DNA from 2 places in the Mesorhizobium sp. LSHC412B00 genome. Region 2 is predicted to be linked to the other one. Evidence: riboswitches for the same ligand, from Rfam matches in the RefSeq annotation. Region 2 holds a riboswitch; the other holds the start of a gene.
The links. A riboswitch is a leader RNA that binds a small molecule or an ion and turns the genes downstream of it on or off. The one in region 2 is predicted to bind S-adenosylmethionine.
Positions count from the first base shown of each region.

Region 1: it holds a riboswitch for S-adenosylmethionine, as region 2 does, so the genes downstream of both, X757_RS146045 (O-succinylhomoserine sulfhydrylase) here and X757_RS144310 (homoserine O-acetyltransferase) in region 2, are expected to answer to the same signal.

Region 1 covers NZ_AYWB01000010.1:46,041-53,276, forward strand. The annotation lists gene araD1 (AraD1 family protein) at 100-1,095, shown strand; gene X757_RS146060 (hypothetical protein) at 1,123-1,596, shown strand; gene X757_RS146055 (ABC transporter substrate-binding protein) at 1,590-2,360, opposite strand; gene X757_RS146050 (2'-deoxycytidine 5'-triphosphate deaminase) at 2,462-3,556, opposite strand; SAM riboswitch at 3,697-3,774, shown strand; gene X757_RS146045 (O-succinylhomoserine sulfhydrylase) at 3,832-5,022, shown strand; gene X757_RS146040 (ceramide glucosyltransferase) at 5,034-6,185, opposite strand; gene apaG (Co2+/Mg2+ efflux protein ApaG) at 6,407-6,799, shown strand; gene X757_RS146030 (Hsp33 family molecular chaperone) at 6,985-7,236, opposite strand, start outside.
Region 2 covers NZ_AYWB01000012.1:34,469-41,704, forward strand. The annotation lists gene metW (methionine biosynthesis protein MetW) at 1-195, opposite strand, end outside; gene X757_RS144310 (homoserine O-acetyltransferase) at 192-1,361, opposite strand; SAM riboswitch at 1,422-1,499, opposite strand; gene hisC (histidinol-phosphate transaminase) at 1,626-2,735, shown strand; gene X757_RS144300 (prephenate/arogenate dehydrogenase family protein) at 2,740-3,675, shown strand; gene X757_RS144295 (sugar kinase) at 3,683-4,606, opposite strand; gene X757_RS144290 (DUF2125 domain-containing protein) at 4,731-5,729, opposite strand; gene X757_RS144285 (gamma-glutamylcyclotransferase) at 5,853-6,386, shown strand; gene X757_RS144280 (aldo/keto reductase) at 6,550-7,236, shown strand, end outside.

The DNA of each region.
Region 1 (7,236 bases), on a different contig from region 2:
GACGAAGAGTTCAACCCGTGGCGCGGCGAGGTCCGAGCCGCGCAGGTCAAGGTTTGCCAAGGGGCAACCCGGCCAAGGCACATGAGAGAGGATTTCATCATGCTAATCTCCCAGATCCTCGACGACGCCGAGACCATCCGCGTCGTCGCCCGCAATGGCGGCGGCAAGACCAGGATCATCAACGGCGCCCGCAGCGTCTATTCGCTGGCCATGGAAGCCGCGCGCACCGGAACGGCCCTCGCCGCGCTGATCGAGCGCAAGGGGTTCGGTGAAGCGATAGACCTCGACGCCGTCTACAAGAAGGGCCGGCTGGTGTCCCCGATCAACCATCCCGATCCTGCGCATCTGCATCTGACCGGCACCGGCCTGACCCATCTCGGCTCGGCGGCGACGCGCGATTCCATGCACAAGAAGCTCAGCGATGGCGGCGAGGAGCAGCTTACCGATTCCATGAAGATGTTCCGCATGGGGCTCGAAGGCGGCAAGCCGGCCAAGGGCCAGACCGGCGTGCAGCCGGAATGGTTCTACAAGGGCAACGGCACCATGGCGGTGGCGCCGGGCGCCGCACTGATGTCGCCGGCCTTTGCGCAGGACGCCGGCGAGGAGCCGGAAATCGCCGGCATCTATGTCATCGGCGACGACGGCGCGCCGTTCCGCGTCGGCTTCACGCTGTCGAACGAGTTTTCCGATCATGTTACCGAGCGGGTGAACTATCTGTTCCTGGCACATTCCAAACTGCGCAACGCCTCGTTCGGGCCGGAAATCCTGATCGGCGACCTGCCGGCCGACGTCAGGGGCTCATCGCGAATCTATCGCGACAGCAATTTGCTGTGGGAAAAGCCGTTCCTGTCGGGCGAAGCGAACATGTCGCACACAATCGCCAATCTCGAACATCACCACTTCAAATATTCGGCCTTCCGCCAGCCGGGCGACGTGCATGTGCACATGTTCGGCACGGCGACGCTGTCCTTTGCCGACGGCATCAAGACTCAGGCTGGCGACGTGTTCGAGATCGAGGCCGGGGATTTCGGCCTGCCGCTGCGCAACCCGCTGGAGATTGAGCAGCCGGTTAAGGTGGCGGTGAAGGCGCTTTGAGGCAGCATCACAATTTGGGAGCCGGAAATGAACGGAATGCGGCTTGTCATTGTGTTCACGGGCGTGGCCCTGTTCCTGACCCAACCGTCGGTGGCCTTTAGCGCCGGCCAGTGCAGCCCGAAGTTCTATCGTGAAGCCCGTTTGCCGATGACGAGCCGTCTTCTGGCAACCGGCTATTCGAAAGCCCAGGTGAGCTTTCTGATGCGCAACACGGATCACATGACATCAGCGCTTCGCGGCGACAGGCTGAACAACAATGGCAAGGTCTGCGGCATCGACTCCGCCAAGGCCCATGTCCTCGGTTGCCTCGACAAGCAGTTGTTCCCGTTGAAGCGCGGCTCAAACGCTTCGCTCGACGAGGTCAAACTGACCGAAGGCTTTTGGGGCAGGAAACGTTTGGCCGCACGCGAACTGCTGTCTATCGGCCATTTTCATGCCTGCCTTTGGCGCCGCGAAAGAGTATCTCTTTCGCGGCTGACGCCGGCGGACGGGACTCAATAAATATCGAAATCGAAATACTTGGCCTGGATCTTCTTGTAAGTGCCGTCGGCGACGATGGCGTCTATCGCCGCATTGAGCTTGTCGCGAAGTGCCGTGTCCTCCAGGCGGACAGCGATGCCGGCTTGCGTCTCGGTGCCCTTGACGTCACCGACAAGCTTGCAGCAGCCGTCGCTCGCCTTCTTCAGCCAGTCCATCAGCACGAATTTGTCGGAGATGACGGCGTCGAGACGGCCGTTCTGCAAGTCGGTGATCGCCTCTTCCTGGGTGGGGTAGAGTTTCGCCTCGGCGCCGGCCTTGCCATAGGCGTCCTGCGCATAGTCGGCCTGGGTGGTCGAGGCCTGCGCGCCCACCGTCTTGCCGGCAAGGGCTGCCGGTTCGGTGGAAGTGAGGTCGCTGTCCTTGGGCGCCACCAGCGCCAGCGGCGTCGTGTAGTATTTGTTGGTGAAGGCGACCTGTTTCTTGCGCTCCTCGGTGATGCTCATCGAGGCGATGATGGCGTCGAACTTTTTCGCCTGCAGCGCCGGGATGATGCCGTCCCAGTCCTGGGTGACGATCTCGCACTCGACCTTCATCTGCGCACACAGCGCATTGGCAATGTCGATGTCGAAGCCCTCGATCTTGCCGTCCGCGGTGATGGTGTTGAAGGGCGGATAAGCGCCCTCGGTGCCGATCTTCAATTTCTCCTGCGCCTCAGCCAGCGAGCCGGCCGATATCACCAGCATGGCAGCGCCCGCTGCCGATATGATCCATCTTGAAATCTGCATTTTGGTTCCCCTTGCGCGCCGTTCTCTTGCCGGCCACCGAAAGGCAGCCAAGCATGGTGAGGCAGCGCAGGCAAGTATTTTGCCTGACGGTGATCGAAGGTTCAGCCGGCGGGGCGGAAATGCTTGGAGAGCTTGAGGCCTTGCGCCTGGTAATTCGAGCCGAGATCGGTGCCGTAAAGCGCCTGCGGCCGCTTCAGCATGTGTTCGTAGACCAGCCGGCCGACGATCTGGCCGTGGTCGAGGATGAACGGGACTTCGTGGCTGCGCACTTCGAGCACCGCCCGGCTGCCGGTGCCGCCTGAGGCCGAATGGCCGAAGCCCGGATCGAAGAAGCCGGCATAGTGAACACGGAATTCGCCAACCAGCGGATCGAAGGGCGTCATCTCGGCGGCGTAGAGCGGCGGCACGTGCACGGCTTCGCGGCTGACCAGGATGTAGAACTCGTCCGGGTCGAGCACCAGTTCGCCGGCGCCGCTCTTATAGAGCGGCTCCCAGAAATCGACGGCATCCTGGGCGGCGCGCTTGTCGACATCGACCAAGCCGGTGTGATGCTTGCCGCGATAGCCGACCAGGCCGTTCTGGTCGCCGTCGAGATCGATCGACAGCGCAATGCCGCCGCCGGAAATGTTGGGCGGCTCGGTCGCCACCAGCATCTCGGCGCGGTGCAATTCGTTCAGTTCTGCCTCCGACAACAGCGCGTTGCCGGTGCGAAAGCGGATCTGCGACAGCCTCGATCCGGCGCGTACGACGATCGGGAAGGTGCGCGGACTGACTTCGAGATAAAGCGGCCCGTGATAGCCGGGGGCGATCTTGTCGAACTCATGGCCGCGATCGGTCATCACCCGGGTGAAGATGTCGAGCCGGCCGGTCGAGCTCTTCGGGTTGGCCGAGGCCGACACGTTTGCGGGCAGCGCCAGGCTTTCGAGCAGCGGCACGATGTAGACGCAGCCGGTTTCCAGCACCGCGCCCTCGGCGAGACTGAACTCATGCAATTTCAGCCGGTGAAGCTTGTCGGCCACCAGATGATCGGGACCCGGCAGGAAGGAGGCGCGCACGCGAAAAGCCTTGTCGCCGAGCCTGAGATCGAGGCTCGCCGGCTGCACCTGGTCGACATCGAGCGCGCGCGGCGACTTGAGCGCGCCGGACTGAAACAGCGCGGAAATGTCCTGATCGGGAAGAATGCCTGTCTGCCGCAAAAGGCTGGCTCCGCTCCAAGGTCGGTCTCTTTGTGGCAGGTTCTTGCCGCAAAACCGCTGGATATCATTGCGGAACCTGCCTGGTACAAACCTCTTAATGAAGCCGGCAATTGACGCAAGCGCAGGTGAGGTCTAAAGGGTCGTTATCCCGTGGTGATTTGGCCGGTCGGCTTGCAGCCACGTTAAACAAGTCGCTAAAGGACCGTCGGGCCGCAAGGCCATATGGACCGGTTGCGACTTTCGCGGCCGGTTTTTTTGTGTCTGGAACAAAAGCGATGAGCACCAAGAAGCGTAACTGGAAACCTCAGACCGCACTCGTGCACGGGGGAACGCTGCGTTCCCAGTTCGGCGAGACGTCCGAAGCGATGTACCTCACCCAAGGCTATGTCTACGAGACGGCGCAGGCTGCCGAGGCCCGTTTCAAGGGCGAGGAGCCGGGCTTCATCTATTCGCGCTATGCCAACCCTACCGTCGACATGTTCGAAAAGCGCATGTGCGCGCTGGAGGGTGCCGAAGATGCGCGCGCCACGGCGTCCGGCATGGCGGCGGTGACGGCAGCGCTCCTGTGCAGCGCCAAGGCCGGCGACCATATCGTTGCGGCGCGCGCGCTGTTCGGCTCCTGCCGCTGGGTGGTGGAGACGCTGGCGCCGAAATACGGCATCGAGGCAACGCTGGTCGACGGCACCGACATCGCCAACTGGGAAAAGGCGGTGCGGCCGAACACGAAACTGTTCTTCCTGGAAAGCCCGACCAATCCGACGCTGGAAGTGGTCGACATCGCAGCGGTGGCGGCGCTCGCCACCTCGATCGGCGCCAGGCTGATCGTCGACAATGTCTTTGCCACGCCCTTGCAGCAGAAGCCCTTGCAGCTCGGCGCCCATATCGTCGTCTACTCCGCGACCAAGCACATTGACGGCCAGGGACGCTGTCTCGGCGGCATCATCCTGTCGGACAAGAAATGGATCGACGAGAATTTGCACGACTATTTCCGCCACACCGGCCCGAGCCTGTCGCCGTTCAACGCCTGGACGCTGCTCAAGGGCCTGGAGACGCTGCCGGTTCGGGTGCGCCAGCAGACGGAAAGCGCGGCCAAGATCGCGGATTTCCTGGCAGGACGGCCGGAAATCGCCCGCGTCATCTATCCCGGCCGCGCCGACCACCCGCAGGCCGACATCGTCAAGAAGCAGATGACGGGCGGATCGACGCTGATCTGCCTCGACGTCAAGGGCGGCAAGCAGGCGGCCTTCGCCTTGCAGAACGCGCTCGACATCGTGCTGATCTCCAACAATCTCGGCGACGCCAAGAGCCTGATCACCCATCCGGCGACCACCACGCACAAGAACCTCAGCGACGAAGCTCGCGCCGAGCTTGGCATCGGGCCGGGAACGCTCAGGCTGTCGGTCGGTCTTGAGGATACGGACGATCTGCTGGAGGACGTTGCGCAGGCGCTGAAGGCCGCCGGATAGGCCGCGAGGCGTCACGCTCCCGACGAAACCTCTTCCAGTTCGGCCGTCTTGGTGCCGATGGTCATGATGTTGCCGCGCCAGTCGACGGCGCCGCTCAGCCAGCCGCGCGCCCAGATGGCGGGAAGCATCATGTCGCGCACCATCATCGCCGGGACCATGCGCAGCGACAGGTGCCAGCCCTTGGCCGCGGCCAGCGCGCATTCGGGAATGTAGGCCGCCGTCAGCACGGCCAACACCGTGGCCGGCAGGCTGATGCCGGCACTTGCGGCCGCCACCAGCGCCAACGCCAACGGCACGGCGACGCCGGTCAGGATCTCGGGTGCGAAAAACAGCGGGAAAGTGACGCGGCGCAACCGCGCCCAGCGCGCCTGGCGCGACCAGATGTCGGCAAGTCGGCGCTGCCCCAGTGGTTGCTCGAAAGGCGAGGCAACGAGATTGACGTGCAGGCCCAGTCCGTTGACCAGCTTGGTTGCAGCAGCATCCTCGGCGATCTCGGCGGCCAGCGCGCGGATACCGCCATTGGTATCGAGCATCGGCTTGTTCCACAGCATGCTCTTGCCCTGGGCAAAGCCGAGACCGAGCGCCTCGCCGGCATATTGCCAGCGCGCCTGCAGCGTGTTGAGGAACGCGCATTCGACCTCGGCCCAAAAGCCATCCGGCCGAGAGCCGATCGGCGTCGAGCAGATAAGCCCGGTATTGGTCCGCCAGGCCGCCATCAGGTGCTGGACGTAATCCCTTGGCATCAGCACGTTGGAATCCGCGAGAATAACCCAATGATAGAGCGCCGCTTCCCAGCCCTTGACGCAGTTGTTGAGCTTCGGGTTGCTGCTGACGCGGTCGTCGCCGATCAGCAGCCGGGCCGGCACGTTGGGAAACAGGACGATCGCCCTGTTTATCAGTTTGACGACGGGATCGTCGGCGTGAGCGACGCAGAAGATCAGTTCGTAGCGCGGCCAGTCGAGCGAGAAGGCTCGCTGCAGCGTCTCTTGTGTGAACGGCTCCACGCCGCGCGACGGTACGACGATCGAGACCGGTGGCTGCTCGTCGGACGGCGGAGGGATAAGGCGACGCGCTTGCAGTTTCGACGAAGCAAGCAGGATGCTGGCAAGATTGGAAAGAAGCAAAGCGGAGGAAGCGAAGGCGGCTGTGAGAGCTAGTTCCATGAGATCTGGTCACTCCGGAAAGGCCGCTCGCGGCTGCTTTGTCAGTCGACAGATGGGCCTTGAGTCGCCGGCAAGGTTTGCCCACACCAACACTGTCATGTGTCACTTAAATGACATTGTTTGTCGGCACCTCCGCTTTGAGGCTGGCAGGACATGCCGTTGTGCGCGTATCAAACCGCATAGCGCGACAAATGTTCCTTGCCGCGCAACCGGAGCAGCCCATGTATCGCGCCGTCACGCGCAACATCGAAGTGCAGGTCAGACCGTTCTACCTGGAGGACCGCTCGGACCCGGCGGAGAACCGTTATGTCTGGGGCTACCAGGTGACGATCGACAACCAGTCGGACGATTTCGTGCAGCTTATGTCGCGTTACTGGCACATCACCGACGGCAGCGGCCGGATCGAGGAAGTGCGCGGCGCCGGCGTGGTCGGCGACCAGCCTGAGCTCAATCCCGGCGACAGCTATCAATACACGTCAGGCTGCCCGCTCTCGACGCCCTCCGGCTTCATGGTCGGCCACTACACCATGCGCAACAAAAAGGGCGAGACGTTCGACGTCGCTATTCCCGCGTTTTCGCTGGATCTGCCGGGGACGCGGCGGACGGTGAATTAGGGGTTTTCTCCCCATCTCTATACGGGGAGAAATGCCCGGCAGTGCAACGAGGGGCGCCGCCGGACTCATGAGGTTATCTTCCACGCACATGACGCAGGCTATGCGCGGCCATTCACCAAAGTTCGCGCTGCCCCTCATCCGCCCTTCGGGCACCTTCTCCCGTGAACGGGGAGAAGGAAGAGATGCTACTGAGCTGCAAACTCCGCCGGGTCGAAGTCGTACTGCTTCGAGCAGAACTCGCAGGCGACGTGGATGCCGCCATCTTCGGTGCTGTCCTTGATCTCCTGCGCGGAAAACCCCTCGAGGATGCCGCGTATCTTGTCCCTTGAGCAGGAACATTGGTCGGCGACCGGCACGCCGCCGAAGACGCGCACGCCATGTTCGTGGAACAGCCTGTAGAGCAGCCGCTCGGCGCCGATGGTCGGGTCGATCAGCTC
Region 2 (7,236 bases):
CGAGAGACCGCGCGCCACGCATTCATTGACGCCGCGCTGTGACAGCTCCAGCCCGCGGCCGTCGACCTGCTTGGTCTCCTGCAGGAGTTCGAGCAGCAGGCCGTCGCCGGAGCCGACATCGAGCACCCGCGACTGCGTCGGTATCAGGTTGGCCACGACTTCGAGGTCGACGCGCTGGCTGCCATTGACGCTCATGAGGCGAGCCCCCTTGCGCGGGCCGCCGAGCCGATGAAGCCCTTGATGGCGGCAAACAGTTCGGGTTCATCGAGCAGGAAGGCATCATGGCCGCGGTCGGTGTCGATCTCGACGAAGGAGACGGAGGCGCCGGCGGCGTTGAGCGCATGCACGATCGAGCGGCTCTCCTCGGTCGGGAACAGCCAGTCCGAGGTGAAGGACACCAGGCAGAAGCGGGTCTTGGTCCCGGCAAAGGCATCTGCCAACCGGCCGCCATGGTCGGCGGCGAGGTCGAAATAATCCATCGAACGGGTCATGTAGAGGTAGGAGTTGGCGTCGAAGCGGTCGACGAATGTCATGCCCTGGTGGCGCAGATAGCTTTCGATCTGGAAATCTGCGTCGAAACCGAAGGTCAGCGCTTCGCGGTCCTGCAGATTGCGGCCGAATTTCCGATGCAGGGCGGCTTCCGACAGATAGGTGATGTGGGCGGCCATGCGCGCCACGGCGAGCCCCTTTTCCGGGCGCTTGCCGTGCTCGAAATATTTGCCGCCATGCCAGTCCGGATCGGCCATGACGGCCTGCCGGCCGACCTCGTGGAAGGCGATGTTCTGCGAGGAATGGCGTGCGCCTGTGGCGATCGGCAGGGCCGAGAAGACGCGCTCGGAATAGCACGATGCCCATTCCAGCACCTGCATGCCGCCCATCGAGCCGCCGAGCACGCAAAACAGCTTTTCGATGCCGAAATGGTCGACCAGCATCAGTTGCGCCCGCACCATGTCGCGGATGGTGATGATTGGCAGGTCGAGGCCGTAGGGCTTGCCGGTGGCGGGATTGGTCGAGGCCGGACCCGTGGAGCCGAGGCAGCCGCCGATGACGTTGGAGCAAATGACGAAGAAGCGGTTGGTGTCGATGATCTTGCCGGGACCGATCAGCACTTCCCACCAGCCGGGCTTGCCGGTCACCGGATTGGTGCTGGCGACATGCTGGTCGCCGGTCAGCGCGTGGCAGACCAGGATGGCGTTGGTGCGGGCATCGTTGAGGGCGCCATATGTCTGGTAGGCGATCTGGAACGGCGACAAAAGCGTGCCGGCGTCGAGCTTCAGCGGCTTGTCAGGGCCAAAACGCAACACAGGGCTCGACGGGTTGTCGGCCTCGTTGTTGGTTTTTGTAGCGCGGAGCGCGGCCATGTGACTCTCCTTGCCCGCCGTCAGGCAATAAAAAACCGGCAGTGCGATCGCAAAGCCGGTTACGTCACGCAAACGGCCCTTTAGCGAGTTGTTTAACGTGGCTGCAAGCCGACCGGCCAAATCACCACGGAACTGTTGCGTTCTTCTAGAACTCGTGCGGCCCGGCGTCAACGGCCAGCTATTGCCCGCCTCTCGACATTCGCGGCTACGGCTTGTATTTCCGCTGCGGCCTCCGGACGGAGGCATTCTCGATGGATTTGCGACATGGACAAGACAGCGGACAAGGCACGGCCGACGCCCCGCGCGGGCATTATGGACATCGACGCCTATGTGCCGGGCAAGAGCACGGCACCGGCCGGCGTCGCCAAGGTCCATAAATTGTCGTCGAACGAGAACCCGCTCGGCCCGTCGCCGAAGGCGATCGAGGCCGCGCGCGAAGTGGCTGGCAAGCTCGATGTCTATCCCGACGGCACCGCCCGCCGGCTGCGCGAGGCGATCGCCGAGGTGCATGGCCTCAACCCGGCAAACATCATCTGCTCCAACGGTTCCGACGAGATTTTGGGCCTGCTGGCGCAGACCTATCTGGCGCCAGGCGATGAGGCGATTTTTACCGAACATGCCTTCATGGTCTACAAGATCTACATTCAGTCGGCGGGGGCCAAGCCGGTTGCTGTGAAGGAAACCGAGGAGCGCGCCGACGTCGACGCGATCCTGGCCGCGGTGACGCCGCGGACCAAAATCATCTTCCTCGCCAATCCCAACAATCCGACCGGCACCTATCTGCCGTTCCAGGAGGTCCGCCGCCTGCATTCCACGCTCCCGGGCAACGTGCTTCTGGTGCTCGACGCGGCCTATGCCGAATATGTCAGGCGCAATGACTACGAGGCCGGCATCGAGCTGGCGGGCAGCGCACAGAATGTGGTCATGACCCGCACCTTCTCCAAGCTCGGCCTTGGCGGCGCGCGCATCGGCTGGATGTATGGCCCACTGCACATCGTCGATGCCATCAACCGTATCCGCGGCCCTTTCAACGTTAACGCAACAGCGATCGAGGCCGGCATTGCCGCCATCCGCGACCGCGCCCATGTCGAGCGCAGTTCGTTGCACAACGAGACCTGGCTTACCTGGCTGAATGAAGAGCTGACGAAGCTTGGGCTCAGGGTGACGCCCAGCGTCGGCAATTTCGTCCTCATCCACTTTCCCGACGACAAGAAGCATTCGGCTGAGGCGGCGGACGACTACCTCACCCAGCGCGGCTATATATTGCGGCGCGTTACCGGCTATGGCTTTCCCAATGCGCTGCGCATGAGCGTCGGCACCGAAGAAGCCAATCGCGGCGTTATCGACGCCCTCACGACGTTCCTGAAAAGCTGAAACAATGACATCACCGATGTTTGAAAAGATCGCGCTGGTCGGCATCGGCCTGATCGGCTCGTCGCTGGCCCGCGTTATCCGCCGCGAGGGCCTGGCCCGCCATGTCGCCATCGCGACGCGCAGCCCGGCCACGCTGGCGCGGGCGAAGGAGCTCGGTCTTGGCGAGAGCTACACCACCGGCGCCAGGGAAGCGGTCCGCGACGCCGACCTGATCATCGTCTCGGTGCCTGTGGGATCGTCGGGCGAGGTGGCGCAAGAGATCGCGCCGGGGCTGAAAAAGGGCGCCATCCTCACCGATGTCGGTTCGACCAAGGCCTCCGTCATTGCGCAAATGCAGCCCTATGTACCGGACGGCGTGCACTTTATTCCGGGGCACCCGCTGGCAGGTACGGAGAAATCGGGCCCGGATGCGGGTTTCGCCGACCTGTTCGAAAACCGCTGGTGCATCTTCACGCCGCTGCCGGGAACCGATCCGGCCGCGCTGGAAAAGCTGTCGGAATTCTGGCGGCGCTGCGGCTCCAACATCGACTCGATGGACCCGCAGCATCATGACATGACGCTGGCCATCGTTTCGCATCTTCCGCACATCATTGCCTACAACATCGTCGGCACGGCCGACGATCTGGAATCGGTGACCAAGTCGGAAGTGATCAAATATTCGGCTTCCGGTTTCCGCGACTTCACCCGTCTGGCCGCCTCCGACCCGACCATGTGGCGCGACGTGTGCCTGCACAACAAGGATGCCATCCTGGAAATGCTGGCGCGCTTTTCGGAGGACCTCGCCTCGCTGCAGCGGGCGATCCGCTGGGGCGACGGCGACAAGCTGTTCGACCTGTTCACCCGCACCCGGGCCGTTCGCCGTTCGATCATCGAGGCCGGCCAGGATATCGACGTGCCGGATTTCGGCCGGCAGGCGGTCGAGCACCCGGTGAAAAGTTAAATCTGTTTCAGACGGGCCAGGTCGCCGCGACCATGGCCATTGTCTCGGCCCGGTCCGGCGCGCCCAGCCGGCCGCCGAAGCGCTGGCATTTGAGCGCGGCCGCCGCGCTGGCAAAGCGCAACGCGTGCTCGACCGACATGGCCTCAGCAAGTCCAACGGCAAAGGCGCCGTGGAAAACGTCGCCGGCGGCCAGCGTGTCGACCGCCTTGACCTTCGGCGCCGCGATGTGGCGCACGCATCCGGCGGACCGGTCATGCCACCAGCTTCCCGAGGCGCCGCCGGTCACCGCCACGAAGGCGTCTGTGCGGCTGGCGAGGTCGGCGCAGGCGGTTTCGGGATCCAGCGCGTGGCCGCAGACAATGCGTGCAGCCGTCTCCGAAGCGACGATGTGCGACGCCAGCGGCAACAGATGCTCCAGCACCTCCAGCGGCGCCGTGTCGGCGTCGAGGATTGCCGGGCAACCGGCGTCGCGCGCGGCGGTCAAGGCAAGAGCGGCGGCGCCCGGCCAGCGCACATCGACCAGCACGGCATCGAAGCCGGAAAGATCGGCGACAGGCACCGCCTCGGGGTCGGCCTGCGCCTTTGGGTCGTAGAAGGGCACGATGATGCGCTCGCCATGAGCGTCGACCAGGATCGCGGCCAGCGCCGAGCGGGCGCCTTCGACGCGGCGGACAAAGCCGCAATCGACGCCCTCGGCCTCGATGCCGGCCAGCAATTGGTCGCCGACGGCATCGTCACCTGCACTTGCCCACAGGAACACCTCGGCGCCGAGACGGCGGGCGGCGCAGGCAGCACTTGTCGCCATGCCCGAGGCGATCTGGATGCCGTCCGAGGCGATGAACTTGCCCTGATGCGTGGGCAGGGTTTCGACGCGCAGGATGGTATCCAGCGTCAGCGCGCCAACGCTCAGCAGTTTCACCGGTCGGTTCATGCGTCGGCTTGCTCGAGCATGATCTCTCCCCAAAAGCCGTTCCCGCTCTTTGCGATCATGCTCTATCTCTTTGTTTTAACGGAATTCCGGACGGAAAACCGCTTACACTTTTCTTGGAATTGCTCTAATCGAGCGGCTTGATCTTGCCCAGCGGAATGAAGCCGAGCGAGACCTTGCCCTTCACCACCTTGAGCGGCATCGACGGTTCGTTGCCGAGCAGCGCCAGACCGGCAAAGCCTTGCTCGATCTGGCTCTTCTGCTCGGGGATTGCGGTGGCGAGGATTGCCGCCACGGCTTTGGGATCCTGCAGCTTGATCGTCAGGTCGGCATTGACCAGGCCGTTGGCGTCGACCGACACCGGGCCGGAGACGGTGATGCGCGCGGTTCCCGACGACAGATCGAGCTTGTGGATGTCGGCCGCCTGGCCGCGCAGGCTCCTGGCCTGCGTCTTCATCAGCGCGACGCCGTTCTTCAGCGTCGCGTCGCCGCTGCCGTCGAGCGGCGGCAGCACGCGCCCGCCGATCGCGTCGGCGTCGATCTCAAGATCGGTGAAGCTGCCGACGTAGCCGATGTCCTGGCCGTCGGGCCGCAACTCGCCCGCCGCGGTTCCGGCGCTGAACAGTGAAACCGGATCAGTGTCGTCGGCCGGATCCGTCTGGCCGGACAAGCTCTCCGCCTGCAGCGAAATGCTCCGGGGCAGGGGCCAGAAGAGCTTGGCATTGGCCTGCAGATTGTCCCAGTCGATCCATAGCGGCGCCATCCCCGGCACCGAGGTGCGCAGCGGCCCACGCAACTCGGCGGCAGGCGACAACGGCCGGATGAGCTCTGCAACGAAGTTGAAGCTGCCTGCCGAGGCGGCAACGTTCCTGGCGTCGTCCTCGTAAGCCAGATTGTCACAGGAGATGGCAAAACTCAGGGGGTAGCCGCTGACGGTGAGGTTGGCGCAGCCGGCCTCGATGCCTTTGTCCTTGAGCGAGGCCACCGCCTTGTCGGCTTCGCTGCTGACGCGACCGGCGACATAGAACCAGACTGCGCTGTAGACGCCGAACAGCATAACGAGCAAGGCAGCGAGCCACATCAGCCGGCGGCGAAACTTCGACGGACGCTCGTCACTTGACGTCATGCTGCGGCTTTCATTAACGCGGGCGTGTTGCGGGTGGACTGTGGCTTACGCAAAAGCAAAAAGAACAGAAGAGCACCGATTCCGATGCGGCGGCGTCACTCTCGTACAATCAGGCTTGGCGATATGGGTGATTTTTGGGTTTTTGGCTACGGCTCGCTGATCTGGCGACCGGGATTCGCCCATGTCGAGACACGGCGCGCGCGGCTTTACGGCTACCGCCGGTCGCTCTGCGTCTATTCCTTCGTGCATCGCGGCACGCGCCAGCGGCCGGGCCTGGTGCTAGGCCTCGACCGTGGCGGCTCCTGCATCGGGCTGGCCTTTCGCGTGCCCGGCGAGCTGCGCGATGAGGTGCTGACCTATCTGCGCGAGCGCGAATTGGTGACCAGCGTCTACCTCGAGCGTGTGCTCGATATCAGCCTCGACGGGAATGGGGCGGCCGCGGGAGAGAGAGTGAAAGCGGTTGCCTATATCGTCGACCGCCAGCATGAGCAGTATGCCGGCGGGCTCGACCCCGCGCATGCGGCAGGTGTTATCCGTGGCGCCGTCGGCCAGTCCGGAAACAACGAGGACTATGTGCTCAACACGCTGCAGCATCTCGCGGCGCTGGGTATCAGCGACCACTGGCTGGAAGAGGTGGCGAAGCGGATCGCCTCGTGAGCCAGTGGACCACGGCGAGCCTGCAGGCGAAGCGCTCGCGCCTTTGTGAAGCGCTGGCCCGCTGGAAAATTGGCTGAGGCCTTTGACCTCGGCGCGGCGAGACCTAGCTTAGCTGCGGCCCGAAGCATTCGGGTCGCCCGCCGCCAGCCCACGGAGCCCCGTCTTGCAAAAACGCCGTCTCGGTCAAACCGACCTTTCCATCGCGCCGCTGGTCCTGGGCGGCAATGTCTTCGGCTGGACCGCGGACGAGAAGACCTCCTTCGACCTGCTCGACCGGTTCGGCGGCGCCGGCCTCAACGCTATCGATACTGCCGATGCCTATTCGCGCTGGGTGCCCGGCCACGCGGGCGGCGAGTCCGAGACCATCATCGGCAAATGGATGAAAAGCCGCGGCAACCGTGACAAGATCATCGTCATCACCAAAGTCGGCTCGGATATGGGACAAGGCAAGAAGGATCTGTCCGCTGCCCATATCGAAAGGGCAGTCGAGGCGTCGCTCAAGCGACTGCAGACCGATGTCATCGACCTCTATTTGTCGCACTGGCCGGACCCGACCACGCCTTATGAAGAGACGCTCGGCGCCTACCAGAAGCTGCTCGCTGCCGGCAAGGTCCGCCATATCGGCGCCTCGAATCTCGACGCCGGCCAGCTGCGCGCCGCGCTCGATGTTGCCAGCCTGCGCGGGCTGCCGCGCTACAGCGTGCTGCAGCCGGAATACAATCTCTACGATCGCTCATCCTTCGACGGGCCGCTGCATGATGTGTGCGTGGCCGAGGATATCGGCGTCATCACCTATTTCAGTCTCGCCAAGGGGTTTTTGAGCGGCAAATACCGTAGCGAGGCCGATCTC